One region of the Bacillus sp. NPDC094077 genome, then DNA from elsewhere that is predicted to be linked to it. Evidence: riboswitches for the same ligand, from Rfam matches in the RefSeq annotation. Region 1 holds a riboswitch; each other region holds the start of a gene.
The links. A riboswitch is a leader RNA that binds a small molecule or an ion and turns the genes downstream of it on or off. The one in region 1 is predicted to bind S-adenosylmethionine.
Positions count from the first base shown of each region.

Region 2: it holds a riboswitch for S-adenosylmethionine, as region 1 does, so the genes downstream of both, ACQKNR_RS26250 (M20 family metallopeptidase) here and mtnW (2,3-diketo-5-methylthiopentyl-1-phosphate enolase) in region 1, are expected to answer to the same signal.
Region 3: it holds a riboswitch for S-adenosylmethionine, as region 1 does, so the genes downstream of both, ACQKNR_RS10665 (YezD family protein) here and mtnW (2,3-diketo-5-methylthiopentyl-1-phosphate enolase) in region 1, are expected to answer to the same signal.
Region 4: it holds a riboswitch for S-adenosylmethionine, as region 1 does, so the genes downstream of both, ACQKNR_RS24295 (peptide ABC transporter substrate-binding protein) here and mtnW (2,3-diketo-5-methylthiopentyl-1-phosphate enolase) in region 1, are expected to answer to the same signal.

Region 1 covers NZ_JBNNUF010000001.1:564,887-572,761, forward strand. Annotated here, with positions in the region: gene ACQKNR_RS02815 (carbon-nitrogen family hydrolase) at 1-659, opposite strand, end outside; gene ACQKNR_RS02820 (pyridoxal phosphate-dependent aminotransferase) at 674-1,864, shown strand; SAM riboswitch class I at 1,917-2,022, shown strand; gene mtnW (2,3-diketo-5-methylthiopentyl-1-phosphate enolase) at 2,087-3,331, shown strand; gene ACQKNR_RS02830 (2-hydroxy-3-keto-5-methylthiopentenyl-1-phosphate phosphatase) at 3,328-3,987, shown strand; gene ACQKNR_RS02835 (methylthioribulose 1-phosphate dehydratase) at 3,984-4,622, shown strand; gene ACQKNR_RS02840 (1,2-dihydroxy-3-keto-5-methylthiopentene dioxygenase) at 4,600-5,112, shown strand; gene ACQKNR_RS02845 (hypothetical protein) at 5,423-5,698, shown strand; gene ACQKNR_RS02850 (DUF3909 family protein) at 5,754-6,086, opposite strand; gene ACQKNR_RS02855 (NAD(P)-dependent oxidoreductase) at 6,092-6,970, opposite strand; gene ACQKNR_RS02860 (serine hydrolase) at 6,975-7,875, opposite strand, start outside.
Region 2 covers NZ_JBNNUF010000020.1:9,892-17,766, reverse strand. Annotated here, with positions in the region: gene ACQKNR_RS26260 (VOC family protein) at 1-174, opposite strand, end outside; gene ACQKNR_RS26255 (AAA domain-containing protein) at 286-2,595, shown strand; SAM riboswitch class I at 2,672-2,773, shown strand; gene ACQKNR_RS26250 (M20 family metallopeptidase) at 2,862-4,067, shown strand; gene ACQKNR_RS26245 (Lrp/AsnC family transcriptional regulator) at 4,183-4,623, opposite strand; gene ACQKNR_RS26240 (SDR family oxidoreductase) at 4,791-5,555, shown strand; gene arsR (arsenical resistance operon transcriptional regulator ArsR) at 5,813-6,139, shown strand; gene ACQKNR_RS26230 (ArsI/CadI family heavy metal resistance metalloenzyme) at 6,200-6,637, shown strand; gene arsB (ACR3 family arsenite efflux transporter) at 6,656-7,696, shown strand; gene arsC (arsenate reductase (thioredoxin)) at 7,722-7,875, shown strand, end outside.
Region 3 covers NZ_JBNNUF010000003.1:374,851-382,725, reverse strand. Annotated here, with positions in the region: gene cobA (uroporphyrinogen-III C-methyltransferase) at 1-9, opposite strand, end outside; gene ACQKNR_RS10690 (DUF3906 family protein) at 96-296, opposite strand; gene ACQKNR_RS10685 (nitrite/sulfite reductase) at 307-1,929, opposite strand; gene cysC (adenylyl-sulfate kinase) at 1,941-2,534, opposite strand; gene sat (sulfate adenylyltransferase) at 2,547-3,683, opposite strand; gene ACQKNR_RS10670 (phosphoadenylyl-sulfate reductase) at 3,722-4,426, opposite strand; gene ACQKNR_RS10665 (YezD family protein) at 4,513-4,656, opposite strand; SAM riboswitch class I at 4,730-4,838, opposite strand; gene lysA (diaminopimelate decarboxylase) at 4,955-6,271, opposite strand; lysine riboswitch at 6,451-6,632, opposite strand; gene ACQKNR_RS10655 (DUF3888 domain-containing protein) at 6,722-7,117, opposite strand; gene ACQKNR_RS10650 (LTA synthase family protein) at 7,372-7,875, shown strand, end outside.
Region 4 covers NZ_JBNNUF010000014.1:40,939-48,813, forward strand. Annotated here, with positions in the region: gene ACQKNR_RS24265 (substrate-binding domain-containing protein) at 1-346, opposite strand, end outside; gene modA (molybdate ABC transporter substrate-binding protein) at 481-1,287, shown strand; gene modB (molybdate ABC transporter permease subunit) at 1,293-1,967, shown strand; gene ACQKNR_RS24280 (GRP family sugar transporter) at 2,270-3,121, shown strand; gene proC (pyrroline-5-carboxylate reductase) at 3,333-4,136, shown strand; gene ACQKNR_RS24290 (aldo/keto reductase) at 4,138-4,971, shown strand; SAM riboswitch class I at 5,125-5,229, shown strand; gene ACQKNR_RS24295 (peptide ABC transporter substrate-binding protein) at 5,365-7,005, shown strand; gene ACQKNR_RS24300 (ABC transporter substrate-binding protein) at 7,388-7,875, shown strand, end outside.

The DNA.
Region 1 (7,875 bases):
TAACACTGGTTTTCAACCGCTCTCGCCTGCAAAAGCAAGCGCCAATGTGCTAGACGAACTAATGGCCATTCTGCTACAACAAATAAAACTTTTGCACCTTTGGCAGTATGGACACGCATCCACTCCGGAAAACGAATATCATAACAAATTGTGCCAGCACACTCTACATTATCGAGCGTAAATTCACCTGTCCCATTACCAGCTATTAAATATTTATGTTCATCCATAAGCTGAAATAAATGCACTTTACTATATTCATTGACTAACTGGCCCTCATTGTCTACCACATACATTGTATTTGTAACACCTTGCTCTGTTTGCTTTGCTATGGAGCCACCAACAATATGTACACCATATTGCTTCGCCCACTCTTTCAACTTTTCTTTTGTTTTCACTCCATCCATATCTGCGATTTCAGAAAGCCTCGTTAAATCATATCCTGTTGTCCATAGTTCAGGTAAGACGATAACGTCTGGTCCTTCCTTCATCGCTTCGTTTATTTTATTTTTAGCATTCTCAATATTGTTTTCCACATCTCCAAAAGCAATATCCATTTGAATACATGCGACTTTCATTTTGCCAGCCCCATTCTTAATTTTTTCTTTACAAAATACTGGAAAGATTATATCATTTGTCACTAGAATTGTAACAACTTTCAAAAGAGGTGGAAAGTATGAAATTATTTCAACCTTCTGAGATAGTAACATCATTACCAACACAATTTTTCGCTTCGCTTGTTGCAAAAGTTAACAAAGTCGTTGTAGCTGGTCACGATGTTATTAATCTAGGTCAAGGTAATCCAGATCAACCAACCCCGCAGCATATCGTAAAAGCTTTGCAAGATGCTGCCGAAAAGGCCATTCATCATAAATATCCGCCATTTCGCGGACATGAAAGCTTAAAAGAAGCCGTGGCAACATTCTATAAACGTGAATATGGCGTAGAACTAAATCCAAAAACTGAAGTTGCTATTTTGTTTGGTGGAAAGGCCGGATTAGTAGAATTACCACTTTGTTTTACAAACCCTGGAGATACTATTCTCGTTCCAGATCCAGGCTATCCAGATTATTTATCAGGAGTTGCTTTAGCAAAAGCACACTTTGAAACGATGCCACTTATTGCAGAAAATAATTTTTTACCGGATTATACGAAAATTGATGACTCTATCGCTGAGCGCGCAAAGTTAATGTTTTTAAACTATCCAAATAATCCTACCGGTGCTACTGCATCAAAAGATTTTTTTGATGCAACCATTCATTTTGCTAATAAACATAATATATTAGTTGTTCACGATTTTGCTTACGGTGCTATCGGATTTGATGGTCAAAAGCCTGTTAGTTTCTTGCAAGCAGACGGCGCCAAAGATACAGGAATTGAAATTTATACTTTATCAAAAACTTTCAATATGGCTGGCTGGCGTATTGCTTTTGCAGTTGGGAATAAAAGTGTCATCGAAACAATTAACCTACTGCAAGATCATATGTATGTTAGTATTTTTGGTGCAGTTCAAGATGCTGCCCGCGAAGCGCTATTAGGTTCGCAGTCTTGTGTAATAGACCTTGTAAATAGTTACGAATCTCGAAGAAATGCTCTTATAGAGGCTTGTCACTCGATTGGTTGGAATGTAGATATTCCAAAAGGATCGTTCTTTGCTTGGCTTCCTGTACCAAAAGGCTATACATCTGAGCAATTTTCTAATATTTTACTAGAACAAGCACATGTGGCAGTTGCTCCAGGTGTTGGATTTGGTGAGTACGGCGAAGGGTATGTCCGTGTTGGGCTCTTACATACAGAGGACCGATTACGAGAAGCAATTAATCGAATTGATAAATTAAAAATTTTCAAAAAGTCATTGACAACATGAAAAATATCTGACAAAATTCAGTTATCTTAAAAATTAAAACATTTCTAAATACTTCTTATCAAGAGCAGGTGGAGGGACGAGCCCGACGAAGCCCGGCAACCGATCTACAATTGTAGACACGGTGCTAATTCTCGCAGCATTACGCTGACAGATAAGGAGCTGGTTGTAAAAAAACCTCTCCTTAGCTGAGAGGTTTTTTTATTTAACTAGGAGGTTATAACAATGAGCGGAATTATAGCGACGTATTTAATCCATGACGATTCACATAACTTAGAAAAAAAAGCTGAGCAAATTGCACTCGGTTTAACAATTGGCTCTTGGACTCATTTGCCACACTTATTGCAAGAACAATTAAAACAGCATAAAGGCAACGTCATTCATATTGAGGAATTAGATGAACAAGAACATATCAATTCGTATCTACGTAAAAAAGTAAAACGCGGGATTATTAAAGTCGAATACCCATTATTAAATTTCAGTCCAGATTTACCAGCTATTTTAACAACTACATTCGGAAAGCTATCACTTGATGGCGAAGTGAAATTAATTGACTTAACTTTTTCAGACGAATTAAAAAAGCATTTTCCTGGTCCAAGGTTTGGTGTAGATGGCATTCGAAACCTTTTACAAGTATATGATCGTCCCCTTTTAATGAGCATTTTTAAAGGAATGATTGGGCGAAATATTGGCTACTTAAAAACTCAATTACGCGATCAAGCAATTGGTGGTGTGGACATCGTAAAGGATGATGAAATTTTATTTGAGAATACATTAACACCACTTACGAAGCGAATTGTTTCTGGAAAAGAAGTTTTACAGTCAGTATACGAAACATACGGCCATAAAACGTTATATGCAGTAAATTTAACAGGGCGAACTTTCAACTTAAAAGAAAATGCGAAACGCGCAGTGCAAGCTGGTGCTGATATTCTATTATTTAATGTATTTGCTTATGGACTAGATGTACTACAATCACTTGCAGAAGATGATGAAATCCCAGTTCCAATTATGGCACACCCTGCTGTAAGCGGTGCTTATTCAGCATCAAAGTTATACGGGGTATCATCTCCATTATTACTTGGAAAGCTACTTCGTTATGCTGGTGCAGATTTTTCTTTATTCCCATCTCCATACGGAAACGTTGCGTTAGAAAAAGAAGAAGCTCTTGACATTTCAAAGTATTTAACTGAGGAAGATGCATTTTTCAAAAAAAGTTTTTCTGTCCCATCTGCTGGCATTCATCCTGGTTTCGTTCCTTTTATTTTACGAGATTTCGGTAAAGATGTTGTTATTAATGCCGGCGGGGGGATACATGGCCATCCAAATGGGGCACAAGGTGGCGGCAAAGCTTTCCGTGCTGCAATTGAAGCTACTTTGCAAAGTAAACCACTCCATGAAGTAAATGAAATAAATTTACATAGCGCACTACAAATATGGGGAAATCCTTCACATGAGGTGAAATTATGAGTATTCAAGTATTTTGTGATTTCGATGGTACAATTACAAATAACGATAATATCATGTCCATTATGGAAAGATTTGCACCTCCAGAAGCAGAAGAAGTAAAACAAAAAATTTTATCACAAGAGCTTTCTATTCAAGAAGGCGTTTCTCAATTATTTCAATTGCTACCTACTAATCTACACGATGATATAAATGAATTTTTAAAAGAAACTGCCGAAATTCGTAGTGGTTTTTATGAATTTATACAATTTGTAAATGAAAATAATATTTCTTTTTACGTTATATCAGGTGGAATGGATTTCTTCGTCTATCCACTCTTACAAGGAATTATTCCAAAAGAGCAAATCTATTGTAATAAAACAGATTTTTCAGAAGAATATATTACAGTTAAGTGGCCTCATCCTTGTGATCATCATTGTCAAAATCATTGCGGATTATGTAAATCATCTTTAATCCGCAAATTAAGTGATACAAACGACTTTCATATTGTAATTGGAGATTCTATTACTGATTTACAAGCTGCGAAACAAGCTGATAGCGTATTCGCTCGCGACTTCCTTATTACAAAGTGTGAAGAACATCATATTGCTTATACCCCCTTTGAAACGTTTTACGATGTTCAAGCTGCATTAAAACATTTATTGGAGGTGAACTCATGAAACAACTTTTTCGTCAATGGTATGACTTAAGCGAGATAAAAAAAGAATTAACAACTCGAAATTGGTTTCCAGCAACAAGTGGTAATATTTCTATAAAAGTTAGTCATGAGCCACTTACATTCCTTATTACAGCAAGCGGTAAAGATAAAACAAAAACCACTCCAGATGATTTTATATTAGTAGATCATCTAGGAGTTCCCGTTTTGGAGACTGAATTACGCCCTTCAGCAGAAACAATATTACATACACATATTTATAACAACACCAATGCCGGGTGCGTACTTCATGTTCATACAACTGATAACAATGTCATCACAAATTTGTATAGTGATAAAGTCACCCTTCAAAATCAAGAAATTATTAAAGCTCTTGATATTTGGGAAGAAGGTGCAACGATTAACATTCCTATTATTGAAAACCATGCTCATATCCCAACGCTTGGAGAGGACTTCCGACAACATATACACGAGGATTCGGGAGCAGTATTAATTCGAAACCATGGCATTACCGTATGGGGCCGAGATAGCTTTGATGCAAAGAAGAAATTAGAAGCTTATGAGTTTTTATTCCAATTTCATATAAAACTATTATCAATTCAAGGAGGCGTTTCTAATGGCGCAAATTCGTATTCATGAAGTAAATACTCGCATTGAAAATGAAGTAGAAGTATCAAAATTTCTACAAGAGGAAGAAGTTTTATATGAGAAATGGAACATCTCTAAACTTCCTACTCATTTAAAAGAAAATTATTCGTTAGCAGATGAAAACAAAGCTGAAATATTAGCGGTGTTTTCAAAAGAAATCGCTGATGTTTCAGTACGCCGAGGTTATAAAGCACATGATGTAATTTCACTTTCAAGTAGCACACCTAACCTTGATGAATTATTAATTAATTTCAAAAAAGAACACCATCATACTGATGATGAAGTTCGTTTTATTGTCAGTGGTCATGGCATCTTTGCTATTGAAGGCAAAGATGGGAAATTTTTTGACGTTGAACTTGAGCCAGGCGATCTAATATCTGTTCCTGAAAATGCAAGACATTATTTTACCTTGCAAGATGATCGTCAAGTTGTAGCTATTCGTATTTTCGTTACAACTGAAGGCTGGGTTCCAATCTATTAAGGTAGTTAGTTGAATAAAAGGATTTGGACCCCCTTTTCCAACCTTTTATTCACTCTACATATATACATCCTCCTATGGAACAGGCTTATTTCAGAAAATGAAATAAGCCTGATTTTTTATTTACTCAAAAGCATAATCCCTCTCGTTTCAAAAGACAAGCTATCCTCCTCGATTTTTCAAGTGTATTTCTCAACACTTTTTGAACATTTATTGAACTTTTTTTGAATTTTTTCTGAAAATTCTGTTTTATATATGATATACTACAATTAACTAAAAAGGAAAAAAATATCGCAAGCAGAGGGGGATAATCATGAGTTTACTTATCGCACTTATACTAGGGGTTGCGTGTGGAGCACTTCCTGTTATTTTAGGAGCTATTATGGAAGAGTTAGAAGTTGGCGTTTTAGGCTTTGTCGCATCTTGTGTAAGCGCTTTATTTTTTGGTTTGTTCGGTGCTATTCCTGTTTCGATTCTGTGTGCATTTTATATATTACGCCATGCTCGTGCAAAACAATTCGGTCCTAACCATATTGCACAAGTTATTCCATTCCCAATTGAACGATGCCGTCGAGCTTCCAACTTATAATTATAAGAATTAAAGACATCTGCCTAAATAAATAAAAGTCCTCAAATGAGGACTTTTATTTATTTTCTTCTAGAAATTGAAACAATTCTTGTAGATGTAGCGCGTCTTCACTATAGCTAACAGATACATGACATATACCGTCAATCTCAGCTTGCATATAAAGGTCAACTCCATCACGATCATATTTCAATGCCAAATAGAATTCCATTTCTTCTAACATCTTTTTTGAAGTTCGAATGACATAATGTCCCTTCTCATCTCTTCCATATTCAAAGTTTGGTTCAAAATCATATTTTTTCTTAAAAGCTTCTCTTTGTTTTTCATTTATTTGTATACAAGTTGCTCGCTGTACAGCATCAATCATCTCATCAAACTTTTGAAGATCCATCTCGTTTACCCCCTTATATATTTTTTATATAACACTTGTGTTCCGCTATTTTCTTCACCATCCATAATTAACTCTTCATACAATTCTTTCGCCAAGCTTAAACCTGGTACTGGTAATTGTAATTTTTCAGCCTCATCTAAAGCAATTTTCATATCTTTCATAAAATGTTTTACATAAAACCCTGGCTCAAAGTCTCCTTTTAACATTCGAGGAGCTAAATTACTTAATGACCAGCTACCTGCTGCACCTGTTGAAATACTCTCTAATACTTTATCTGGATTCAGGCCAGCCTTTTTCGCGTAAGCAACAGCCTCACATACTCCAATCATGTTGGAAGCAATCGCAATTTGATTGCACATTTTTGTATGTTGTCCACTCCCAGCTGGTCCTTGTAACTGAATATTTGTTCCTAGTTTTTCAAGTAATGGTAAACACCTGTCATATATTTCTTTCTCTCCACCGACCATAATTGCGAGTCTAGCTTCTTTCGCCCCAATATCCCCTCCAGATACAGGTGCATCTAACGTATATATATTCTTGCTTTTCGCAGCCTCATTAATACGTTTTGCCAACGTTGGTGTAGATGTCGTAAAGTCAATTGCTATCGTACCTTCGTTTGCATGTTCTAGAATTCCATCTATCCCAAAGTACACTTCTTCTACATCATGAGGATATCCAACCATCGTCATTACAACATCAACTTGCTTCACTAGCTCTTTCGGTGTATCACACCAATTTGCACCATCTTGCACTAAAGAATCTGTCTTCGCTTTCGTTCTATTATATACATATACTTTATGACCATCTTGCATTAAATGATGAACCATACTTTTTCCCATTACACCAATACCGATGAAACCTATTGATAAAATTTTGTTTTCCATATTCTCATCCCCTTTGTTCTAATAAATCATTTACCATCTTTCGAAATTCTTTATTAAATTCATCATCCAAACCATTCTTTACATTTGAAAATAACATAACAAATGTTCCTTTTTCTTTGTTGAAATTATTAAACGTATTCCAACCAGAGACTACACCATGATTATGGAAATAATCCGGATTTATATAAAAGCTAAATGCATAATTTTTCTCTTGTGACGGCGTAAACATCGCTTGTATACTTTTTTCTGAGAGAAGCTTGCCATTTAGAATTGCTTCGTCTAATTTCTTCATATCCCCAACTGTTGTATACATCTCACCACAACCATATAACCAGGCCATGTTTAATGGTTGTGCCGGTACAAGTGCTTGATCTTTCTTTACATAACCCTTTGTAAAATTTTGATCTCCAGGCACCATATTCCCCATACCTGATTCATGCATCTCTGCCTTCGCAAATATATTTTCCTTTACATAATCTCCTAAAGGTCTTTTCGTTATATTTTCTATAATATAAGCGAGCACCATATAATTATAATCCGTATAATTCCAACCAGTTCCTGGTGGGAATTTTAATTTCTGACTTCCAATCCAATTTATCAAGTGTATACGTGAAGCTGCATTCACCTTTCCTTTTCCACTTTGTGGTAAACCTGATGTATGTGTTAATAAATGATATACAGTAATGTTTTTATCCGCTGGAAACGAAGGAATATATTTATTTACATTGTCTTGAATGTTTAATTTCCCTTGTTCTTGTAACTGTAAAATAGATGTGGCAACAACTGTTTTCGTAATAGAACCGATACGATATTTTGTTTGTGGCTTATTTTCTATTTTATTTTGAACATCAGCATATCCATATCCTTTATTCAATATAACACGCTCTTTATCTGTCACCAAAACT
Region 2 (7,875 bases), on a different contig from region 1:
TTCAAGTATCGTTTCTTTTGATTCTTCCACACCTAAAAAAGCGAGTTTTAAGTCTGGGTTTGGATGGCCCATACGTTTAATGAGCTGTAAGCCAACAACTTTTTCATAAAATGAAATAGACGCTTCTAAATCTGCAACCATAAGTCCTACGTGTTCAATTCTCCTAACTGGCATGTGCAATTCTTCTTTCTGAAAATTATACATAAAATGATATTGAAAATTAAGAAAATAAGCAAGATAAAAACCTTACAAATTTTAGCTTGTTATATGGTATAGTGAGAAAGTATGTTTGGGGAGAAGGAAGGAGATTATTTTATGAATACAACGACTCAAACTCCTTCATTATCGGAAACGATGAAAGAGTGGCATTATGCATTAGCATATGAAATTAAACATTGGAAAACGATAGGTGGTAGTAAAATTTCTATCATGAATGGTCGTTTTTTATATACAGATTATGAAAGTACGGTATATGTCTTTCAGCTTATTTCGGAAGTAAGCATACCTGAAGGTTCACCAATTCGAATTGAGTTCGATGGTGAGGAAGCGACAGGGGAAGTATTATCTGTACATGGGCTAGAAATAGAACTGAAGTTAAATGATTATATACAAGGTGAAATACGAGAAGCAGTTTTATACAGTGAGCCGTGGCAACTACTAGAGCAGTTACAAGAGCGATTAAAAGAAGCTCGTAAAGATAAGCAAAGACGTCAAAGAATTAAACGCTTAGTAGATGGGACGAGTAGTCCGAAGCATATTGAGAAGATGAAAAATACGAAAAATGAATTGGCATATCGTTCATTTTATAATCCGACAACGTACGTGTGGGGACCGCCTGGAACAGGGAAGTCGTACAATTTATCACGCATTATTTCGGCGCATTATCAAAAAGGAAAATCGGTACTTGTGTTAGCTCATAGTAATGCGGCTGTAGACGTACTAATGAGTGAAGTAACGAAGCAAATTGAAAAGAAAAAGAAATGGACCCCTGGTGAAATTGTTCGTTACGGTTTTAGCCAGCATGAACATATACGAAATCATGAAACGTTACTTGCGTCGAAGTTAGTTGAAACGACGAACGGATCATGGGGTGAGGAAAGACTCTATTTAGAGGAAACACGCCAGGAGCTTCGTGAAAAGATTTTATCGTATAAAGCAACGTCTGCTGATAAGAAACGTATGCAAGAGATTGAAAGTGATCTTCGAAAACAACGAGCAAAAATTAAAGAAGTAGAAAAAGAATATATTGAAAATGCGAAAGTAATCGGTGCGACTTTATCGAAATGTGCCATTGATTCACTTATTTATGAGCGTACATTTGATTTAGTTGTCGTAGATGAAGTGAGTATGGCGTTCGTTCCGCAAATCGCCTTAGCTGCTTCTCTTGGGAAACGTATCGTCGTTTGTGGTGACTTTTTACAGTTGCCTCCGATCGCAATGGCGAACCATGAACTCGTTCGAAAATGGCTCGGTGAAGATATGTTTTACCATGCCGGGATTGTTGATTCTGTAAATAAATCAGAAGCACATCCCAACCTTTTTATGTTACAGGAACAAAGACGTATGCATGCGGATATATCGAAGTTTACAAATTCATTTATTTATAAAAATAGAGTATATGATCATCCATCTGTTTCAGAGCGTAAAGAACTTGCACAGCTACAACCATTCGCAAATGAGGCGAGTGTTTTATTTGATACGAGCCTAATGGGGGCATTTTCATTAAAGGATGCTGCTTCAGGATCTCGTTTTAATATTATGTCTGGTTTAGTAGCGATGCAAATGATTTTAATTGGACTGCTGGACGGTGTTCAATCTATCGGTGTAGTTACACCGTACCGAGCACAGTCCCGATTTTTATCAACGTGTATTCGAGAAATGTTGCAGAGAACGAAATATCAAAACATACCAGTTTTAGCGGCGACAGTTCATAAGTTTCAAGGTTCTGAAAGAGATATGATGATCTTTGATACGGTTGATAGTTATCCGCAAGAACGACCTGGCGTGTTATTCTTTGACCATAAAAACCATCGTCTCGTCAATGTAGCAGTGACAAGGGCAAGAGGGAAGTTCATTCAATTATCGGATTGCCACTACATGCGTAAAAACCTTTCGCGAAAACAAGCGTTATCACAATTAACAGCTCATATAGAACGTCACGGAGATATGTATGATCGTACGACGTCACGTCAATTGTGGGAGCGAAAGATTTCGAAACGATTACGCTGGTTTATGGAAATGAATCTTGAAGAGTCGAAAGGGCTACTAAAAGATATTTTAGCTGCAAAACGAAAAATTATCATTTCACTTCCAAGTACGAAGCAAGTAGATAAACGAGTATGGCAAGCGTTAATGCGTGCAAAGGCGCAAGTAACAGTTTATAGTGATGGACCAGTTCCGTTAAAGAATGTAAAGTTACAAAGGCAAAATAAAGCATTCCCGTTCCTATTAATTGATGATGAAATCTTTTGGGCAGGGGCACCCCTTACATCTCAAATGATGTTTGAAGGTAGTACGGAATTCCCGTATATATGTGCAAGGCTACAAGCGCCGGAAACAATTGGTGTGTTAAAAGGATTTTTGGATATTCGGTAAAATCGGATAGGAATTCCTTGACTTTTAGTCGGAATGAAATTAGAATGAAAAATAATTTAATATAATTTTATGAAAATTCTTATCACGAGAGGTGGAGGGACTGGCCCTAAGATACCTCGGCAGCGGATTCTATATGAATACTGTGCCAATTCCAGCAAGGTAACTTGAAAGATAAGAAAGAAGCTCATTTTGACTGTATATACAGAAGCCTCTTTCTATCTTTTAGAAAGAGGCTTTTTTACGTGAAAATAAAAGGAGGAAGAAAAATGGGAGCGACAGGAGTAACGTCACAAAGAAAAACAATTGAAGAGAGTATAGAAAGAAATAAGGAAAAGTACATAGAAACAAGTCATGATATTCATGCGAATCCGGAGATTGGTAATCAAGAGTTTTACGCATCAAGAACGTTAAGTTTATTACTAGGTAGTGCTGGTTTTCAGCTGCAGCACAATATAGCTGGACATGAAACAGGATTTATTGCGCGAAAAAGTTCAGGAAAACAAGGACCAGTTATCGCATTTTTAGCTGAGTATGACGCTTTACCAGGGCTAGGCCATGCGTGTGGTCACAATTTAATTGGCACAATTAGCGTTGCGGCAGCAATCGCATTATCAGAAACGCTTGAAGAAATCGGCGGAGAAGTTGTCGTGTTCGGAACACCTGCAGAAGAAGGCGGGCCAAACGGTAGCGCAAAAGCAAGTTATGTAAAAGCTGGTTTATTTAAAAACATTGATGCGGCGCTTATGATTCATCCGAGCGGAAAAACAGCGACAACGAGTCCTTCGTTAGCAGTCGATCCACTTGATTTTCATTTTTACGGAAAAACAGCTCACGCCGCAGCTTCACCAGAAGAAGGGATTAACGCATTAGATGCGGTTATCCAGCTGTATAACGGTATTAACGCACTTCGCCAACAACTTCCGTCAGATGTGAGAATACATGGTGTCATTACTGAGGGCGGAAAAGCACCTAATATTATTCCCGACTACGCAGCAGCAAGGTTCTTCATCCGTGCAGCAACGAGAAAAAGGTGTGCAGAAGTAACAGAAAAAGTAAGAAACATCGCACAAGGAGCAGCATTAGCAACAGGAACAAAAGTGAAAATTCATCAATTCCAAAATGAAATCGATGAACTACTCGTAACAAAAACATTTAATGACGTCGTAGCCGAAGAACTAGAACTACTAGGTGAAGAGGTGAACCGTAAGGAAAGAGTAGGCATCGGCTCAACGGACGCAGGAAACGTAAGCCAAGTCGTGCCCACAATTCATCCGTACATTAAAATCGGTCCAGATAACTTAATTGCGCATACGAATGAATTTAGAGAAGCAGCCCGTTCAGAGCTTGGAGACAAAGCATTAATTACATCGGCAAAAACATTAGCGAATACAGCGTATCGATTAATTACGGAAGAAGGGTTGTTAGAGAAGGTGAAGGAGGAGTTTAGAGAGGTGCAGAGGAATCAGGGGTAGTTGATTAAAGGAGTGGATAATCCACTCCTTTTTCTTTTTTAAGGAAAGTTTGTGCTTATCATCTTAAATAAATTGTTCATTTTCACATTGAGGTGTCAATGCTCTTATACCTTTATCAGAACGACAATTTCTCTTCAAATTCACTCTTTAAAACAATTAAAGGAGATGATAATCCGAATTTCATTAAAGAATCTAAAAATGCAGCGAGAGAATCCATCGAATCACTCATGACCTTCATCATATAATTGAACTCCCCGCTAATTCGATATAAATCTGTTACTTCAGGAGCAGTATTACAAAATTGAATAAAATCAGAGCATTGGCTCGTTTTAAACATGATGAATGCTTGAATGTTTTTATTAATTTTGGAAGGCTCAAATTTCGTTCGGTAAGCCGCTATAACTCCTTGATCTTCAAGCTTGTTAATCCGTTCTTTTACCGCAGGCTGCGTCATTGATATAATCCGTCCTATTTCTGAAACGGAAATTCTCGCATTTTTATACAATAAGTTCATAATTTTATGATCGATTTCATCCAGTTTTACTGCATTTTGCATTGTGTATCCTCCATATTTTATTTTCTAAAGCAAATCGTCAATTATAACTATAATATCATAAGTTAACTAACTGAATTACCTATAAATCTATATTTATAATTACTTGTATTTGCATAAAAATATAAGTATAGGATTTATTAAACGGAAATTTAGGAAGGATGGAAAAAATGAAGAAACTTGATGGGAAAGTAGCGTTAGTAACAGGAGCGAGTCGCGGAATTGGCCGTGCAATTGCAAAGAGATTGGCGAAAGATGGTGCATTAGTTGCTGTTCACTACGGCCGAAATAAAATAGCTGCAGATGAAACGATTAGAGAGATTGAATCTAATGGAGGAAAAGCTTTCTTAATTGAAGCTGAACTTAACTCAATTGATGGTGTCAAAAAGCTAGTAGAAAGATTAGAGAATGAACTGCAAACCAGAATTGGTGCATCAGAGATTGATATTTTAGTAAACAATGCAGGGATAGGTACGCAAGGAACGATTGAAAATACGACTGAAGAAGTTTTTGATGAAATCCTCGCCGTAAACATTAAGGCACCGTTCTTCTTAATTCGGCAAACATTACCATTACTGCGAGCAGAGGGGCGCATTATTAACATATCATCAGCCGAAGTACGACTTGGTTTTATAGGATCAATTGCATATGGTTTAAGTAAAGGTGCACTAAATACGATGACACTTCCTCTAGCTAAACATCTTGGAGAAAGAGGTATAACGGTTAATACAATCATGCCCGGATATACGAAGACAGATATTAATGCGAAATTGCTAGATAATCCAGAAATACGAAATTTTGCTACGAATTCCTCTGTTTTTGGACGAATAGGGCAAGTTGAAGATATTGCAGATGCAGTAGCATTCCTTGCTTCTTCTGATAGTCGCTGGGTAACGGGTCAAATTTTAGATGTTTCTGGAGGGTTTTGTTTATAGAAAAGGAGGGCCTGCCATAGCCATCAGCTTAAAGTTTCGTATTTTGTTAGTTTGATGAATATGGAGCACTACCGTTTGAAAATATATCAAATTATGATATGAACCATAATTTTTCGATTTTGGAAAGGTTACGGTTCTTTTTATTCGCAGAAAACTTATGATAGGAAAAGAGAGTTGTATTTTAATCAAAAAAACTTGATTAATCATTTGCATAAAGAACTCATCAGCGTATATACTATAAATATCAAAAAAACTTGATGAAGGGAGAGTGTATTGTATTGGCACAAGATTTTCAACTGTATGAGAAAAAATTTAAAGCATTGGCTGATCAGAAGCGTTTAGAGATTATGTATGAACTTTGTCAGCGAGGACAGACTTGTGTATGTGATTTAACGGAGGTTTTCGAAATGACTCAATCTAAGTTATCATATCATTTGAAAATCCTATTAGATGCAGGCTTAATTGTCAAAGAAACAAAAGGTACATGGAGTTATTATGATTTAAATGATGCGGAAGTGAATAATTTATTATCAGAAGAATTGTGCTGTATCTTTAGAAAAACAGGCAAAGGTAGCTGTTGTTAAAATTTTGCGTTATTAATCAAAAAAAATTGATTAATAACATGTAAAGGAGAGAAATTAGCTATGAGATATGTTCATGTCGGTATAAACGTTACTAATTTAGAGAAGTCTATTGAATTTTATGAAAAGGTATTTGGTGTATCACCAGCTAAAGTGAAAACAGATTATGCAAAGTTTTTATTAGAGACTCCAGGGCTTAATTTCACGCTGAATGTACGAGATGAAGTGAATGGAAATCAGGTGAATCATTTTGGTTTCCAAGTAGAGACAGCTGAAGAAATTACATTTCATAAAGAAAGATTAGAAAAAGAAGGCTTCTTTGCGCGTGATGAGATCGATACGACTTGTTGCTATGCGGTACAAGATAAGTTTTGGGTAACTGATCCAGATGGTAACGAGTGGGAGTTCTTTTATACAAAAGCAGATAGTGATGTTCACAAAATAGAAGATCCATCTTGTTGTACAACTTCTAACGTAGTAGATAAAAATTCTTGTTGTTAATAGGAGATGGAGAATAAAATGAAACGTTTATCTTTTCTAGATCGATATTTAACAATATGGATTTTTCTAGCTATGGCTGTTGGAATTGGTTTAGGATTTATGTTTCCTAGTGTAGTAGATGGACTGAATACATTACAAGTTGGAACAACGTCTATTCCGCTTGCTGTTGGTTTAATTTTAATGATGTATCCGCCATTGGCGAAGGTTCGTTATGAAGAAATGGGGCGGGTATTTAAAGATGTAAAAGTGTTAGTTCTATCTTTAGTACAAAACTGGATTATTGGTCCGGTACTTATGTTTGTTTTAGCAATTATTTTTCTTCCTGATAAACCAGAATATATGGTCGGACTCATTATGATTGGTTTAGCACGTTGCATTGCAATGGTAATTGTTTGGAATGATCTTGCTGATGGTGATAAAGAATATGCAGCAGGTTTAGTGGCGTTTAATTCGGTATTTCAGATGTTATTCTTCTCAGTTTATGCATACGTGTTTGTAACAGTAATTCCAGAATGGTTAGGAATTGAAGGGGCTATCGTTAATATTACAATGGTAGAGGTAGCGAAATCAGTATTTATCTATTTGGGAATTCCTTTTATAGCAGGTATGTTGACACGCTTTATACTAGTGAAACTAAAAGGAAAACAGTGGTATGAAAAGGTGTTTATACCTAAGATTAGTCCAATTACATTAATTGCATTACTATTTACGATCATCGCTATGTTCTCTTTAAAAGGGGAGATGATTGTTAGCGTACCACTAGATGTAGTAAGAATAGCAATTCCGTTATTCATTTATTTTATTGTGATGTTTTTTGTTTCTTTCTTTATGGGAAGAAAAATTGGTGCAAATTATCCGGTAACAACAACTTTAGCATTTACAGCAGGTAGTAATAACTTTGAGTTAGCGATTGCTGTAGCAGTTGGTGTGTTTGGTATTCATTCGGGTGCCGCATTCGCAGCTGTCATTGGACCGTTAGTCGAAGTACCTGTAATGATTGCACTTGTAAATGTCGCTTTTTGGTTTAAACGTAAATATTTTAATGATCAATCAGTATAAATTTAAAACAAAGGTGGAAAACAACATGGAAAACAAAAAGACAATCTACTTTTTATGCACAGGAAATTCATGCCGAAGCCAAATGGCAGAAGCTTGGGGAAAACAATATTTAGGAGATAAGTGGAATGTATATTCCGCTGGGATCGAAGCACATGGAGTAAATCCAAATGCTATTAAAG
Region 3 (7,875 bases), on a different contig from region 1:
CTTCCCCATCATCTCTCCTCATTTCTACCATTAAAGTGAAACTTCCATCCTTATATACGAATGGAAGTTTTCAATATTTCTTATTACACTGTTACCTACTCATGAATAACAAAGGCCGCGCTTTTTCGAACCTTCTTTTTTTCAAACAAGGAAATCTCCTTTACTTCTGGTAACGGTAAAAAATGTTTCTCAAGCTCAATCTCTGCAAGCTTAAATGCCTGTTCTTCACTCTGAGCAACAACAACAATCGGAACGATATTATTCGCTAATACAGCTTCAAATCGATATAAGTCCATATTGCCCCTCCTAAGACGCTATTACTTCTTCTAACACATTATTTAACGCTATTTGTAATGTCTCTACACCAACGCGGCCAACAAAATCATAAAACGTTTCAGCTGGTAACTTATTCTCTTTGAAATAACTTATAAATGATGCAAGCACCTCCGGTAGATCTTCACCATCTATTTTCCCTTTTAGCTTTTGATTATAAGCGCCGCCATCTAATAGCGTTCCACCTACATAAATTTCAAACGCCTCAACAATTCCTTTTTCCTTCGTTTTCATTTTCACCCCTTGTAATCCAATATCAGCAATTTGGCGTTGACCACATGAGTTCGGGCATCCTACCATATGAATTCGAACCGGAACATCAAGCGCAATTTGTGTATCTAAGTATTCTGCAATTTTTCGTAATCTCTCTTTCGTTTCTACAAGAGCGAGATTGCAATATTCAATACCAGTACATGAAACCGCATGACCGATAAATGATTTCGGACTTGCAGAGATTGCTTCAAACAACGGTTCACTTAATAACCCTGTTACATTTTCTGGTGGAACATTCGGAATGATGAAGTTTTGTGAGTTACATGTACGAATTTGTCCATTTCCATACTGCTTTGCAATTCTTGCAATCTCAAACATTTCTTCTGCATGCAAGCGTCCTACTGGTACATTAAAACCTACATATTTTAATCCCTCTTGCTTTTGATTTTGAACACCATAAAAATAGCCTGCATTCCATCCTTTGAGTGCACTTTCCCCTTTACTTTGCAGAGGTCCTGTATACTCTAGTAGTTTCTCTTTAAATTTCTCTGCTCCCCAGTCTGCAACAAGAAATTTCAAACGTGCTAAATGACGTTTTTCCCGATATCCAAAATCACGGAATATAATAGCAATCGCTATCGCTACCGCCTTCACTTCTTCTGGTAAAACGAACACATCTAATTCTTCCGCTAAATATGGACGAGCTGATAATCCTCCGCCTACTTTTATATGAAAACCAACTTTTTTCTCACCATCTATTTCTTTCGTAGCAGGTGTAAATGCAACACAATTAATCTCTGCGTTTGCAGAGTTATAAACATTAGAACTAATAGACATTTTAAATTTACGTGGTAGATTAGAAAATTCTTCATTATGTTGGAAGTATTCGTATATTTCTTTAACAATTGAAGTTGTATCAAATAGTTCGTTCGCATCAATCCCAGCAAGTGGATTCCCTGTAATATTCCGCGTTATATCACCGCATGCTCCTGCTGAAGATAATCCAACTCTCGCTAACCTTTTAAAAATATCAGGAATTTGCTCAATTTCTAACCAGTGAAACTGTATCGCCTGTCTTGTCGTAATATCTAACACGTCACGCCCATAGTCTTCAGCAATAGAAGCAAGTGCTTCTGCCTGCGCATTTGTAATAATCCCTGAAGGAATATTCACACGCATCATGAAATAACCCGCTTCTTTTGGACGCTGCAAATACAATCCTGCCCATTTAAATGCGTCCCACTCTTCTTTCGGAATAGATTCGAATCCGTTTTCTGCATAGTAAGGAATATCATTAAAGATTTCCAATCCATCTTTTTCTAATTTCTTTTTCTCGCTTTGATTTAATTTTTCATTGTTAGCCCATACTTTTTCATAACTCATTTTTAATCCCCCTATATAAAACTACGCCCTTGTAAGTACTTCACAATTTGTTCTGCACATTCTTCAATAGAATACTTGTGCGTTTCTACAATTAATTCTGCTTGTTCCGGTTCCTCATACGGTGAATCAATTCCCGTAAACTCTTTAATATCACCTTTTCTCGCCTTTTTATAAAGTCCTTTCGGATCACGTTTCTCGCACTCTTCAATCGGACATTTTACAAACACCTCAATAAATTCATCCGCCATTAACAAATCCCTTACTTGTTTACGATCTATTCGAAACGGTGAAATAAATGCTGTAAGGACAACCGTCCCTTGATCTACAAATAGCTTCGCCACTTCGCCAATACGTCTTATATTTTCCATGCGATCACTTTCAGAAAAACCTAAATCTTTATTTAATCCGTGGCGAATATTATCCCCATCTAGCACATAGTTTCCTATATTCTTGTCAAATAGTTTACGGGCAACTGCATTCGCTACTGTAGATTTACCTGAAGCTGATAAACCAGTAAACCAAACTACAAAACTATGATGCCCATTCTTTACTCTTCTCTCATCTTTTGAAACAGACGCTGTATGCCAAGTAATGTTCGTATCCATCTCGTTCTCTCCCTATTCTGTTACTACTTCTTTTTTCAAACCTTTAATTAACACTTCCACTACCTCTTTACGACTAAATGCACTTGGCGGAATCTCACCATTTCTTAACATTTCTCTTACTTTCGTACCCGATAAAATGACATGATCCTCTTTCCCATGCGGACATGTTTTCGTCGAAGCCATCGATTCGCATTTAATGCAGTAAAAACTATGTTCAAAAAATAACGGCGTAATCCCTAACTCTTCTACTGTAAAATTCGTAAATATGTCCTGCGCTTCGTATGTTCCGTAATAGTCTCCTACCCCGGCATGATCACGCCCTACAATAAAGTGGGTACACCCAAAATTCTTTCTTACTAATGCATGAAATATCGCTTCCCTTGGTCCTGCGTAACGCATTGCTGCAGGAAACACCCCTAAAAAGACGCGCTTTTTTGGATAATAGTTTTGAAGTAACACTTCGTAGCTTTCCATCCTTACATCAGCAGGAATATCATCTGACTTTGTTTCCCCAACGAGCGGATTTAAAAAGAGACCATCTACAATTTCAAGAGCAGATTTTTGAATATACTCATGAGCACGATGTACCGGGTTTCTCGTTTGAAATCCGACTACTGTTTTCCAACCACGTTTTTTAAATTCTTCTCTCGTTTCAATTGGGTCTAAATGATAAGAAGGAAATTGCTTATTTTCAAAGCGTTTTATAAGAGTAATAGCCCCTCCAACGTAAACATTTGGTCGTTCATATAATTTTTTCACTCCTGGATGAGCCTCATCCGTCGTTTTATATACAAGTAACGCTTCTTTTTCTTTATCAGGTGCAAAAATATCTTCTATTTGAATGACACCATATATATTTCCGTCGTTGACAAGTTTTACTTTCTCCCCAGCCTTCAGTCTCTCTGCTACTTCTTCTGTTACTGGCAATGTAATCGGTATACTCCATACGCTACCATTTGCTAAACGAAGCGTTTCTACAACCGAATCATAATCTTTTTTTCCTAAAAAACCAGTAAGCGGACTATATCCCCCTGTCGCTAGCAGTTCTAAATCGCTTAACGCAATGTTGTCTAGTTTAATTTCTTTTTCAATTTGTGATACGTCGTATGTCTCATCTACACGGTTTATTAATTCGTTTATTATAGTCATTTTCTATATCCCCTCTTAGCTTTATTTCAAGATTCATCTTATTGGTAATGAAGACCGCACTCGGTTTTCACTTTCCCAGCCCATCTACCTTCTCTTGAATCACCACCTGCTCCTACAGGTAACGTACATTTCTCACACCCAATACTTGGATATCCAATATCATGAAGTGGGTTATACGGCAAGTTATGTTTGTATACATATCGCCACACTTCTTTCCACGTCCAATGGATAAGCGGACAAACTTTAATAGATTGAAAACGATGATCTTGATTTATAAACTTTGTATGCTTACGCGTTTCTGATTGTTCCCTTCTTAATCCCGATATCCACGCTTTTTCTGCTGCAAGTGATTTTTCCAAAGGCAAAATTTTCCTAATCTTACAGCAGAGATTTGGATTGCTTTCCCATAGTTTCTCACCATGCAACTTCGCTTGTTCATCAAGTGTAAGTTCTGGTTGTTTTTCTATAATATTTAATGAAGGAAATCGCTCACGTACTTTTTTAATCAATTCGTACGTTTCTTGAAAATGAACATTTGTATCTAAAAATACAACTTTAGCAGATGGATTTACTTGGTTTATAAGATGGAGTAATACCATACCCTCCACTCCAAAGCTACACGCATACACAATTTCATCTTTATATTCTTTGTAAGCCCAACTTAATACTGATAGCGCGCCCTTCGTTTCATCTTTTTCCGAAAACGGAACACTATTTTCTTTCCACGTCTCATAAGTCAACATGTCTTTTCCCCCTGTAAAAGCAAAAAGACGGCTTTAACCTATTAAAATAGATTAAAACCGCCTCTAGTTTTTCTAGTCAGCGCTTTTTACTTTAAACGGACCTTTTCACTTTTCTCTAACTGAATGACTTTTCCATCTTGCACAACAATTGTAATTGAACCATATTTCATATCAGCAAGCATCGTTTGAATTTTTTCAGATACTTCATCAAAATGTTCCCGTACGCTCACGCGAACAGCCCCCCTTTTTTATTCATAAAAAAAATCTTTCCCATTTCGAAAAGACTGTTCGGTAATATATTTTACCTTATCTTTCAAAATGGATTCCATTTTGCTGGATTTAGCACCTTGCTTTTTATAAGCAGGTTGCCGAGCTTCGTAGGGCCAGTTCCCTCCGCTTCTCTTGATAAGCTTTGTATTTGTATTTTATCACAATTCTGATTTTTTTCAATCCTAGTTTTCCGATATATTTTAATTATTTTATTTTATAAAAAAGGAATTGCCCATCCGAACAACTCCTTTTTCACATTTAAGCAAGCTCTTTAATACGTATGCGATCGTTTCCAATAATATTTTCATACGTTTCGCGTTCTACAACAATTTGTGATGCTCCGCCTTTTGCAAAGACGACGGCTGGTCTACAAATACGATTATAATTATTCGCCATCGAGTACCCATATGCCCCAGTGCAAGAAATTGCTAGTAAATCAGAAGAAGCAACTTTCGGTAGATGAATATCCCAAATCAACATATCTCCACTCTCACAACATTTTCCTGCAATTGAAACGAGCTCCTCATTTCCATCATTTCCTCGATTCGCCAACATTGCCTCATAACGAGCTCCGTATAGAGCCGGCCTTAAATTATCTGTCATTCCACCATCCACTGAAACATATTTCCGAATGCCAGGAATATCTTTCACCGATCCGACTGTATAAAGTGTTGTTCCGGCATCACCTACAATACTACGACCTGGTTCAATCCATATTTCTGGAAGCGGATATTCGCATTGTGTAAACTGTTCTCTTATCGTACTTGTTACGGCATGAACATACGTTTCAAGTGTTAATGGTGTATCCGACTCCGTATAACGTATACCAAATCCGCCGCCCACATTCAACACTTTTACTACATAGTTTGTTTGTTCTCTCACCTCTTCTAAAAATTGGCGAAGAACTTCAATTGCTCGAACAAAACCAGCTGTTTCAAATATTTGTGATCCGATATGTGAATGAATTCCTAACACATTATAATTTGACTTTTGTAATGCTAGCTCAATCGCTTGCATTGCTTGACCATTTGAAACACCAAATCCAAATTTCGAATCCTCTTGGCCTGTTGTTATATATTCGTGTGTGTGTGCCTCTACTCCAGGCGTAACACGGATTAATATGTTCACAAATTTCCCATGTTCTACTGCTAAATCATGTAAAACTTCTAGTTCAAAGAAATTATCTACTACAAAACAACCGATATTTGCCTGAAGAGCCATCACTATCTCTTCTTCTGTTTTATTATTTCCATGAAAATGAATACGCGATGCTGGAAATCCTGCTTGGAGTGCTGTATATAACTCTCCTCCAGAAACGACATCTAATGACATATTCTCTTCACAAGCTACTCGGCACATCTCCATGCACAAGAACGCCTTGCTTGCATATGCTACTTGATAAGAGAAACCACTTTCTTTAAAAGCACGATGAAACGCACGACATTTCCCTCGAATAGACTCTTCATCGTATACATAAAGTGGTGTTCCGTATTGTTTTGCGAGCTGCGTCGTATCGCACCCTCCAATTTCTAAGTGTCCTTGCCCATTGATTCGGCTTGTGCCGTGTAAATACATTTGAATTCCTCCCTTATTTCCTCTAAAACTCATAACCCCAATCTTCTATTCATTGCAGCACGCTTTTAGATAGACAAAAAACGCGCGGAACAATGTTCACACGCGTTTCTTATTAGGAAAAATATATATTGAAAAAATAAACGAGTTGTTATCTTCTCAAATAAGAAACCGCATCAACATCTCCAAATAGCTCTCCATAAAATAAATCTTATGACAGTACTACATTTATTCAATGCAGTCCCAATATATGAATAAGGTGGTCATTCTTATATTTCGGCAATAGTCCCTTTCAACCTATGATCACAGATTCCACTAAATCTCCCATAGCTTACTCTTTCCTATCGCGGCCTCTACCTTTGAGAGTAGATGAGGTAAGTCTATTTAATTTTCAAACATCTAATTGTTGCTATTAACAATACCAAAGGACCATTTTATTTGTCAAACAATTTTTTATATTGTTTTTTTACAGTTTAGTTTCGTATCATCTGGTAAGCGCTTTACTGAAAACTTTACAACTTCCCATTCGCCTTCTTCGTTATTAAACGTAATTGTTACTTTTTCAAATGGCGGAACAATTTTTCCACCGACCTGTTCATACTTTGTCACTTCAATAACCGCTCGGAATAAATATGTACCACTATACACTTTTTTTAAACTAATGATTTTAGGACATTGATAAGGTTTCAGGCTCCCATATTGTTTTTCAATTGCTTTATTTATTTTCGGAAATAAAACAGAATAAAGTGCGTCTTCCATAAGAGGTGTATCATATTGAGCTATTGACACACCCGGTGAAGCAAAAAGTATAACACTACTGCACACTATAAAATAGAATAATTTTCGCATTATAACCTCCGTATTATTACGCGATTCCTTCTACGCACGATAATTATCATACATAGAAATTCCATTTTATTTTCTCCTACTGCTCTTTTTCTACTCAATTATTATAAAAAAGTCCACAACTCTCTTTTATTTTCGTATAATGATACTCATAGTATAATAATCATAATAATAAAGGACTGTTCGTATATATAAAGTGAGGCACTATTCAGACGAGCTCACAAGAACCGTCATGCTTTTTAGGAGAGGAGTATATTATGCTACAAAATCTGTTTCCAAAATTACGATTTGCACTCGTTGCAGTCGTTTTATTATGGATTAAAACATATATCGTGTACAAGCTAGCGTTTGATATTAAAATTGATAACTTCTTTGAAGAATTTATGCTTTTTATTAACCCGCTAGCTTCATTACTTTTATTTTTCGGCTTAGCTTTATTTGCATCTAAGCACAGAAACCGAATTATAATTGGAATCAGTTTTATACTGTCATTTATTTTATTTGGAAATGCAATGTTTTATGGGTTTTATAACGATTTCGTTACCTTCCCGGTTTTATTCCAAACAAATAATATGGCTGACTTAGGGACGAGCATAAAAGAACTCTTTACGTATAAAACATTACTTTTATTTGCAGACGCAATTATTTTAATGTTTATTTCGCGTAAGTTCCCATCATTTGGGGATAAAACACCACTTTCCCGCTCAGAAAAACGAACTTTCTTTAGTGGTGTAACAGCGTTATTAGCACTACAAATTGTT
Region 4 (7,875 bases), on a different contig from region 1:
AACTACCTTGATATGCTCTTAATATATTAGAGCTTGGCAGACGCTTTTCTATACGTTTTGCTAACATATCTAACGTTAGTTCTTGCCCACTAATAATACACGTATTCAAGATACTACTATCGTTTTTTACAGGAGTAACTTGTACCTTTCCTGTTTTCATTTGTTTTATATATTGTTCTAAATCTGCTGCATCAATACGCATCTGTCTACCAACTCTATAAGAAGGAAGTTCTCCTTTTTTAATTAAGTCGTATACAGTTAGTTTTGATACTTTTAATCGCTTCGCTACTTCTTCCGTTGTGTAGGAATGATGATCCATAGACGATTCCTCACTTTCTTCTTTCATTGTAACAAAGAAAAGAATATTTCTCCTATTTTTTAAAAACAACCATATCGTTCAAATTATATTCAATTATAACTAGTTATATTTAGTTATATTTAGTTATAATTAATTATGTCAAAACGAAAGGGGATTTTTTTATGAACAAATTCACATTACGATCTATTGGGGCACTTATACTTTCTTTCCTTCTTATATTTAGTGCTGCTTGTACAAGCAAGGAAAAAAAAGAAAAGTCAGTTGCTAAAGAGGGAAAAACAGTCGAACTGACTATATCAGCTGCTGCTAGCTTACAAGATGCATTAAAAGAAATTGAAACACAATATAAAGAGAAAGAGCCTAATATTAAGCTTTCTTTTAACTTCGGTGCTTCTGGTGCACTTCAACAACAAATTGAACAAGGCGCACCTGCCGATTTATTCTTCTCTGCAGCAGAAGATAAATTCCAAACTCTTGTAAAAAAGGGGGTCATTAATGAAAAAGAAGGGAAAAATCTTCTTGGAAATGAACTAGTTCTAGTCGTCCCAAAAGATAGTTCTCTTACAAAATTTCAAGATTTAAAAGATGAGAAAATCAAGAAAATCGCACTTGGTACACCTGAATCTGTACCTGCTGGAAAATATGCAAAAGCTTCTCTCACACATGAAAATCTTTGGAATGACATTCAAAATAAAATCGTATTTACAAAAGATGTTCGCCAAGTGTTAACATATGTAGAAACAGGTAATGTCGATGCTGGTATTGTATACAAAACAGATGCTCTCATTTCAGACAAAGTAAAAATTGGCGAGACGGCAGCAGCTACTTCTCATGAGCCAATCCACTATCCTTTAGGCGTTATAAAAGAATCGAAGCATAAGAAAGAGGCGACTTCATTTTATGAATATTTGCAGTCAAAAGATGCACAATCTATCTTTAAGAAATATGGATTTACAGTCCTATCATAATTGCCATGAGCTTTGATGCTATTTTGTCACCCGTCTTTCTATCTTTACGAGTAGCTGCATGCGCCACCATTATCGTCACAATTTTAGGAACGATTATCGGCCGGTCGCTAGCACGCTCCTCATGGCGATATAAAGTAATACTAGAAACTATTTTCTTATTACCAATGGTACTTCCGCCAACTGTAATCGGCTTTTTTCTCATTATCATTTTTGGAAAAAACAGCCCGATTGGAATGTGGATCGAATCATTATTTCAGCAGTCCATTATGTTCACATCTACTGCTGCTATCATCGCTTCTACCGTTGTTGCATTTCCGCTCATGTATCAATCAGCGAAAACAGGATTTTCTGTCGCAAATATACAAATTGAAGAGGGTGCTCGCGATCTTGGCGCAAGTGAATATCAAGTTTTTCTACACGTTACACTTCCGCTTGCATTTCCCGCACTACTAAGCGGTATGATTTTAAGCTTTGTTCGTGCACTAGGAGAATTTGGTGCTACACTCATGTTTGCTGGGAACATTCCAGGGAAAACACAGACAATCCCAACAGCAATTTACATGGCCATTGATGCAAGTAATATGCAGCTCGCTTGGACACTTGTAATTATCACTATTAGTATGTCACTCCTATTTCTGCTATGTATTCAGCTTATTAATAAAAGAATTACTAACCCTTAAAACAGCTTTCGACAAAGGCTGTTTTTTTATTTCTTAGGAAATAAAAACTACCGTCAAAAAATGACTGAATTTTACTTTTTATTTAAATATACATTCTATTTGAATTTACTTTCTAAAATGGGTGGTTTCCTGTTATTATATGGAGGTGTTTGAAAAGATGAAGAAATGAAAACGCATTTATAACGTGAAATTCTTCATTCGGTTTTAGCGATCGGTAATCTTCTACTCTATTAGTGGGAAATTACCGATCGTTAGAACAATATGTAATTATATTGGTATAGCAAAATGAAGGGAGTCTTGTAATGGACATTTTATTAGCGCTTCTTCCTGCAATTGCATGGGGAAACATCTTATTAGTAAGCGTAAAAATGGGCGGTGGTGCATATAGCCAAACGGTAGGTATGACAATCGGTGCTCTATTCTTTGCAACAATTATGTATGTATTTACTCAACCAGCTTTAACAATGACAATCCTAATTGTCGGTTTTATTTCAGGTTTATTCTGGGCTTTAGGACAAGTAAACCAATTAAAAACAGTTGAGAAACTAGGTGTTTCAACGACTGTAACGATTTCTACTGGTATGCAACTTGTTGCAACTTCTATCTTTGGGGTTATCGCTTTCCGTGAGTGGACTACTACAACAACGATCATTCTGGGAACGATTGCAATCCTATTAATTGTAGTTGGTGTTGTATTCACATCATTAGATGATAAAGAAAATGCACAGCCACCAGGACAATTGAAAAAAGGACTTCTAACTTTAATTGTTTCTACTTTCGGCTATCTTGTATATGTAATTATTATTCGTTGGTATAATATCGATGGTTGGTCTGCTATTTTACCACAAGCAGTTGGTATGTTTGTTGGGGCAGTTGTACTGACATCTAAACATAAACCTTTTAACAAATATGCAATTCGTAATGCTTTATCTGGTTTACTATGGGGAACAGGAAACTTATTCTTACTTCTTTCCTTACCACGTGTCGGAGTTGCGACAAGCTTCCCATTATCTCAAACTGGAATCGTTATCTCAACATTCGGTGCGATTGTCTTCTTAGGTGAAAAGAAAACAAAACGCCAAATGATCTTTATTGCACTAGGTAGTGTTTTAATTATCGGTGGCGCTGTATTGCTTGGTATGACAAAATCATAAACTTATAATCTATTAACCCCTGAAGTATAACTACTTCAGGGGTTTTTAATTACAACTATTTTTCAAATATAATAATCTTTATAACCTTTTTGTATCAATCCTCCTCCCTCCAATTTCATTCTTTTCGCTATAAGCCTTTTCTTTTTACAAAATTCTCTTGAAAATGGTATCGTTTTTTATAACATATCTCTACTAGAAAGGAATAAAGGATATGCTTAATAAACATCGAATTTTATTTATTGGTGCCGGTCGTATGGCAGAAGCTATATTTTCCGGATTACTTAAAACAAGCAAAGAATACATCGAAGAAATTATCGTTTCCAACCGAAGTAACGCAGAAAAGCTAGAGCAATTACAACAACGATATAATGTGTCCATCACTACAGATTGGAAGCAGCATATTGCATCTGTTGATACGATTGTTTTAGCGATGCCACCTGCTGCACATGAACAGTTATTAAAGGAGTTATCTCCTCTTCTAACCAACCAATTTGTCGTAACAGTAGCTGCCGGAATCGGACCATCTTATTTAGAAGAAAGACTTCCTCAAGGCACACCCGTTGCTTGGATTATGCCAAATACAGCTGCTGAAATCGGAAAGTCTATCTCCTTATATACGACGGGACAATCCGTAAACGAGATGCATCAAGAAACTTTACAACTGCTTGTAAGAGGCATTGGTACTTCACAACTTTGCACTGAAGAAGAAGTTCATCAACTTACTGCAGTTACTGGAAGTGCACCAGCCTTCCTTTATTACTTTGCTGAAAGCTTAATTGAAGCAACAAAAAGTTATGGAGTCGATGAAGCAACCGCAAAACACCTTGTCATTCAAATGATCTCTGGCTCTGCTTCTATGCTTGAACAAACACAAGATCCAGCTAACCTCCGTGAACAAGTAACAACACCAGGAGGTTCAACAGCTGAAGGTCTTAAAGCTTTATATGAATATAATTTTTCAGAAGCAATTCAACAAGCGGTAGAAGCAACAAATAGAAAAGCTAGGGGGAAATAATATGAGTTTAGCTAGTTTAAAAGACTATACAACATTACATAATGGTGTGAAAATGCCTTGGTTCGGTTTAGGTGTTTTTAAAATAGAAGATGGATCAGAAGTAATTGATTCTATAAAAGCAGCAATTAAAAATGGATACCGCAGCATCGATACAGCTGCAATCTATAAAAATGAAGAAGGCGTTGGTCAAGCAATTCGCGAATCTGGTATTCCTCGTGAAGAGTTGTTCATCACTTCAAAAGTATGGAATAGCGATCAAGGTTACGAATCAACACTTCAAGCATTTGAAACTACTTTAGAAAAATTAGGCCTAGAATATTTAGATTTATATTTAGTACATTGGCCTGTAAAAGGAAAGTATACTGAATCGTGGAAAGCACTAGAGCAGCTTTATAAAAATGGCCGTGTTCGTGCTATCGGTGTGAGCAATTTCCATATTCACCATTTGCAAGACGTATTTAAAATCGCTGAAATTAAGCCAATGGTTAACCAAGTAGAATACCACCCACGTTTAACGCAAGAAGAATTGCATACTTTCTGTAAAGAACATAACATCCAGCTTGAGGCTTGGTCACCATTAATGCAAGGGCAACTACTGGATAACCCAACATTACAAGAAATTGCAACAAAATATAATAAATCAACTGCACAAGTTATTTTACGCTGGGATCTACAAAATGAAGTTGTAACAATCCCTAAATCTATTAAAGAACATCGCATTATTGAAAATGCAAATATATTCGATTTTGAATTAAGTGCTGATGATATGAGTACAATTCAAGCTTTAAATGAAAATCATCGCGTTGGTCCGGATCCAGATAACTTTAACTTCTAGTAGGAAAACCACTGCCATATGCAGTGGTTTTCTATTTCAAAAAAACTGAAAATTTAAATTATATTTCATTCGATTGACACTTCATTCTTCAAGGTGTAAGATTTTGAATTATCAAAGAAACACAAAAATTTAATAAAATTTATTCGTTTACTCATTGTATCAAGAGAGGTGGAGGGACTGGCCCTTTGAAACCTCGGCAGCAGGTTCATTTTGAATACTGTGCCACTTCCTGCAAGCTTTATGCTTGAAAGATAGAATGAGGGACTTCGTTTATATACGGGTGCATAACTTGTACGTAAAAATCCCTCTTTCTCAATACGAAAAGAGGGATTTTTTATTTTTCATTTCCCTCATCATCATCCAATCTTATTAATTATTTAGGAGGAAAATCAAATGAAAAAGAAGTTTGTACCCGGTATCGCATCAGTTGTAGGAGTAAGTATTTTATTAACTGGTTGCGGTAGTTATAAAAACGAAGCTAGCGGAGCAAATGCAAAAGACGAGGTACCTAGTAAACAGGTTTTAAACTTATCTTCACCTACTGAAATACGAACAATGGATACAGCTCGTGCTACAGATACTGATTCTGGTCAAGTAATGAGAAACGTATTTGAAGGTTTGTATAATCTTGGTGAAGGTAACAAACCTGTCCCTGGCGTTGCAAAATCTCATGAAGTAAGTGGTGATAAAACGAAATACACATTCCATTTACGAGATTCAAAATGGTCAAACGGTACTCCTGTTACAGCGAAAGATTTTGTCTTTGCTTGGCAAAGAGCTGTCGATCCAGCAACAGCCTCTGAATATGCATTTCTATTCTTTGATATTAAAAACGCAACAAAAATTAACAACAAAGAGCTTCCAGCCGATCAACTTGGTGTAAAAGCAGTTGATGACCATACGTTTGAGGTAGAATTAGAGCGCCCTGTTCCATATTTTATTAGCTTAACAGCGTTCCCAACATTTCTACCAATTAACGAAGAATTCTTTAAAGCACAAGGTGATAAGTACGCTTTAGAAGATAATACAATTTTGTACAACGGGGCTTTTACACTAAGCGATTGGAAACATGAACAAAGTTTTAAATTTAAGAAAAATCCTACCTACTGGGATAAAGATAATGTCAAACTGGAAGAAATCAATTTTAACGTCGTAAAAGAAAAATCAACCGAAGTGAATTTATTCGAGTCAAAACAATTAGACCGTATAAAACTAACATCTGACTTCGTTGATAAATATAAAAAGGATGCTAACTTTAAAGAACGTCCGAACGTAGGAGTACAATTTTTACGTATGAATCAACAAAACAAAGTACTTCAAAACGTTTCTGCACGCCAAGCAATTGATCAAACAATTGATCGAAAATCCTTTGTAAATACGTTATTAAATGACGGCTCTACACCAACTTATAGTCTCGTTCCAAAAAACTTTGCAAAAGGTCCTGATGGAAAAGACTTCCGTACTGCAAACGGCGATTTAACAAAGGTTGATACAAAATCTGCACAAGAATTATGGAAAAAAGCAAAAAAAGAACTTGGTTCTGAAAAAATCACATTAGAATTATTAACAAGTGATGGTGACCTTGAGAAGAAAACTGGTGAGTTCCTAAAAGGACAATTAGAAAAAAATTTAGATGGCTTAACAGTAAATATAAAACCTCAACCACGTAAGCAACAAGTTTCACTTTTATTAAAAGGTGACTACGAAATTGGAATTGATGGTTGGAGCCCTGACTTTGCTGACCCAATTACATTCCTTGAATTGTTTACAACGAATAACCCTTACAACTTAGATCACTACTCTAATAAAGAGTTCGACGAAACAATTGAAAAAGTTAAAACTACTTTAGCTGGTGATGAAAAAGCTCGCTTTAATGCATTACTAGCATCAGAGAAAATATTATTTAAAGACTCTGTTATCGCTCCTCTTTACCAAAAAGGAGAATCCTATTTAGAACGTTCTTATGTGAAAGGAATTGTACAAGTGGACTTTGCAGGTCAATTAAACTTCAAATGGGCAAAAGTTGAAAAATAAAATACAACTTTAATTGGAGTTTTTCCACCCACGCCAATTGTTTTTTGCAAAATATATTAAAAGTAGATCCCTTAATATGAGGGAGTCTACTTTTTCAATATATTATTCCAAGAAATTAACACTCTATTTTCATTATTGACATATAGTTATTTCTAGTGTTAATATTCTAAATAATCAAAGAGACGAAATATTACACTATTAAAATATAATGTCTACTACGTTGAAACATATAACGATAGATTACAATTCAACATGTATATACATATAGAATACCTGATTACCTATAAACAAATATTCATAATAGGTTTTATCTCCTTCTATAGCTACTTCAAGCCATGGACATTATGACGTTACGAACAACACATTTAGGGAGGAACGAACAATGAAGAAAAAAGTTGTACCTGTTGTTGCATCTGTTTTAGGGGCAAGTCTACTACTAACTGCTTGCGGGGGGAATAAAGAAAATGCAAGCGGAGCGAAAGCAAACGATAAAGCACCTGATAAACAGGCAATTAACTTATCATATGCTTCAGAAATTCCAACAATGGATGTTGCGAAAGCAACGGATGGGGAATCCATGAACGTAATGCGAAATGTTTTTGAAGGTTTATATGCAATGGGAGAAGATAATAAACCTATTCCTGGTGTCGCTGAGTCGGTTGACATTAGTCCCGATAAAACAAAATATACATTCCATCTTCGTGATTCAAAATGGTCAAACGGTACTCCTGTTACAGCAAAAGACTTTGTCTTCGCTTGGCAACGTGCCGTAAATCCCGAAACAGCTGCCGAATATGCATTCCTATTCTTCGATATAAAGAATGCGAAACAAATAAATCAAAAACAATTACCAATTGATCAATTAGGCGT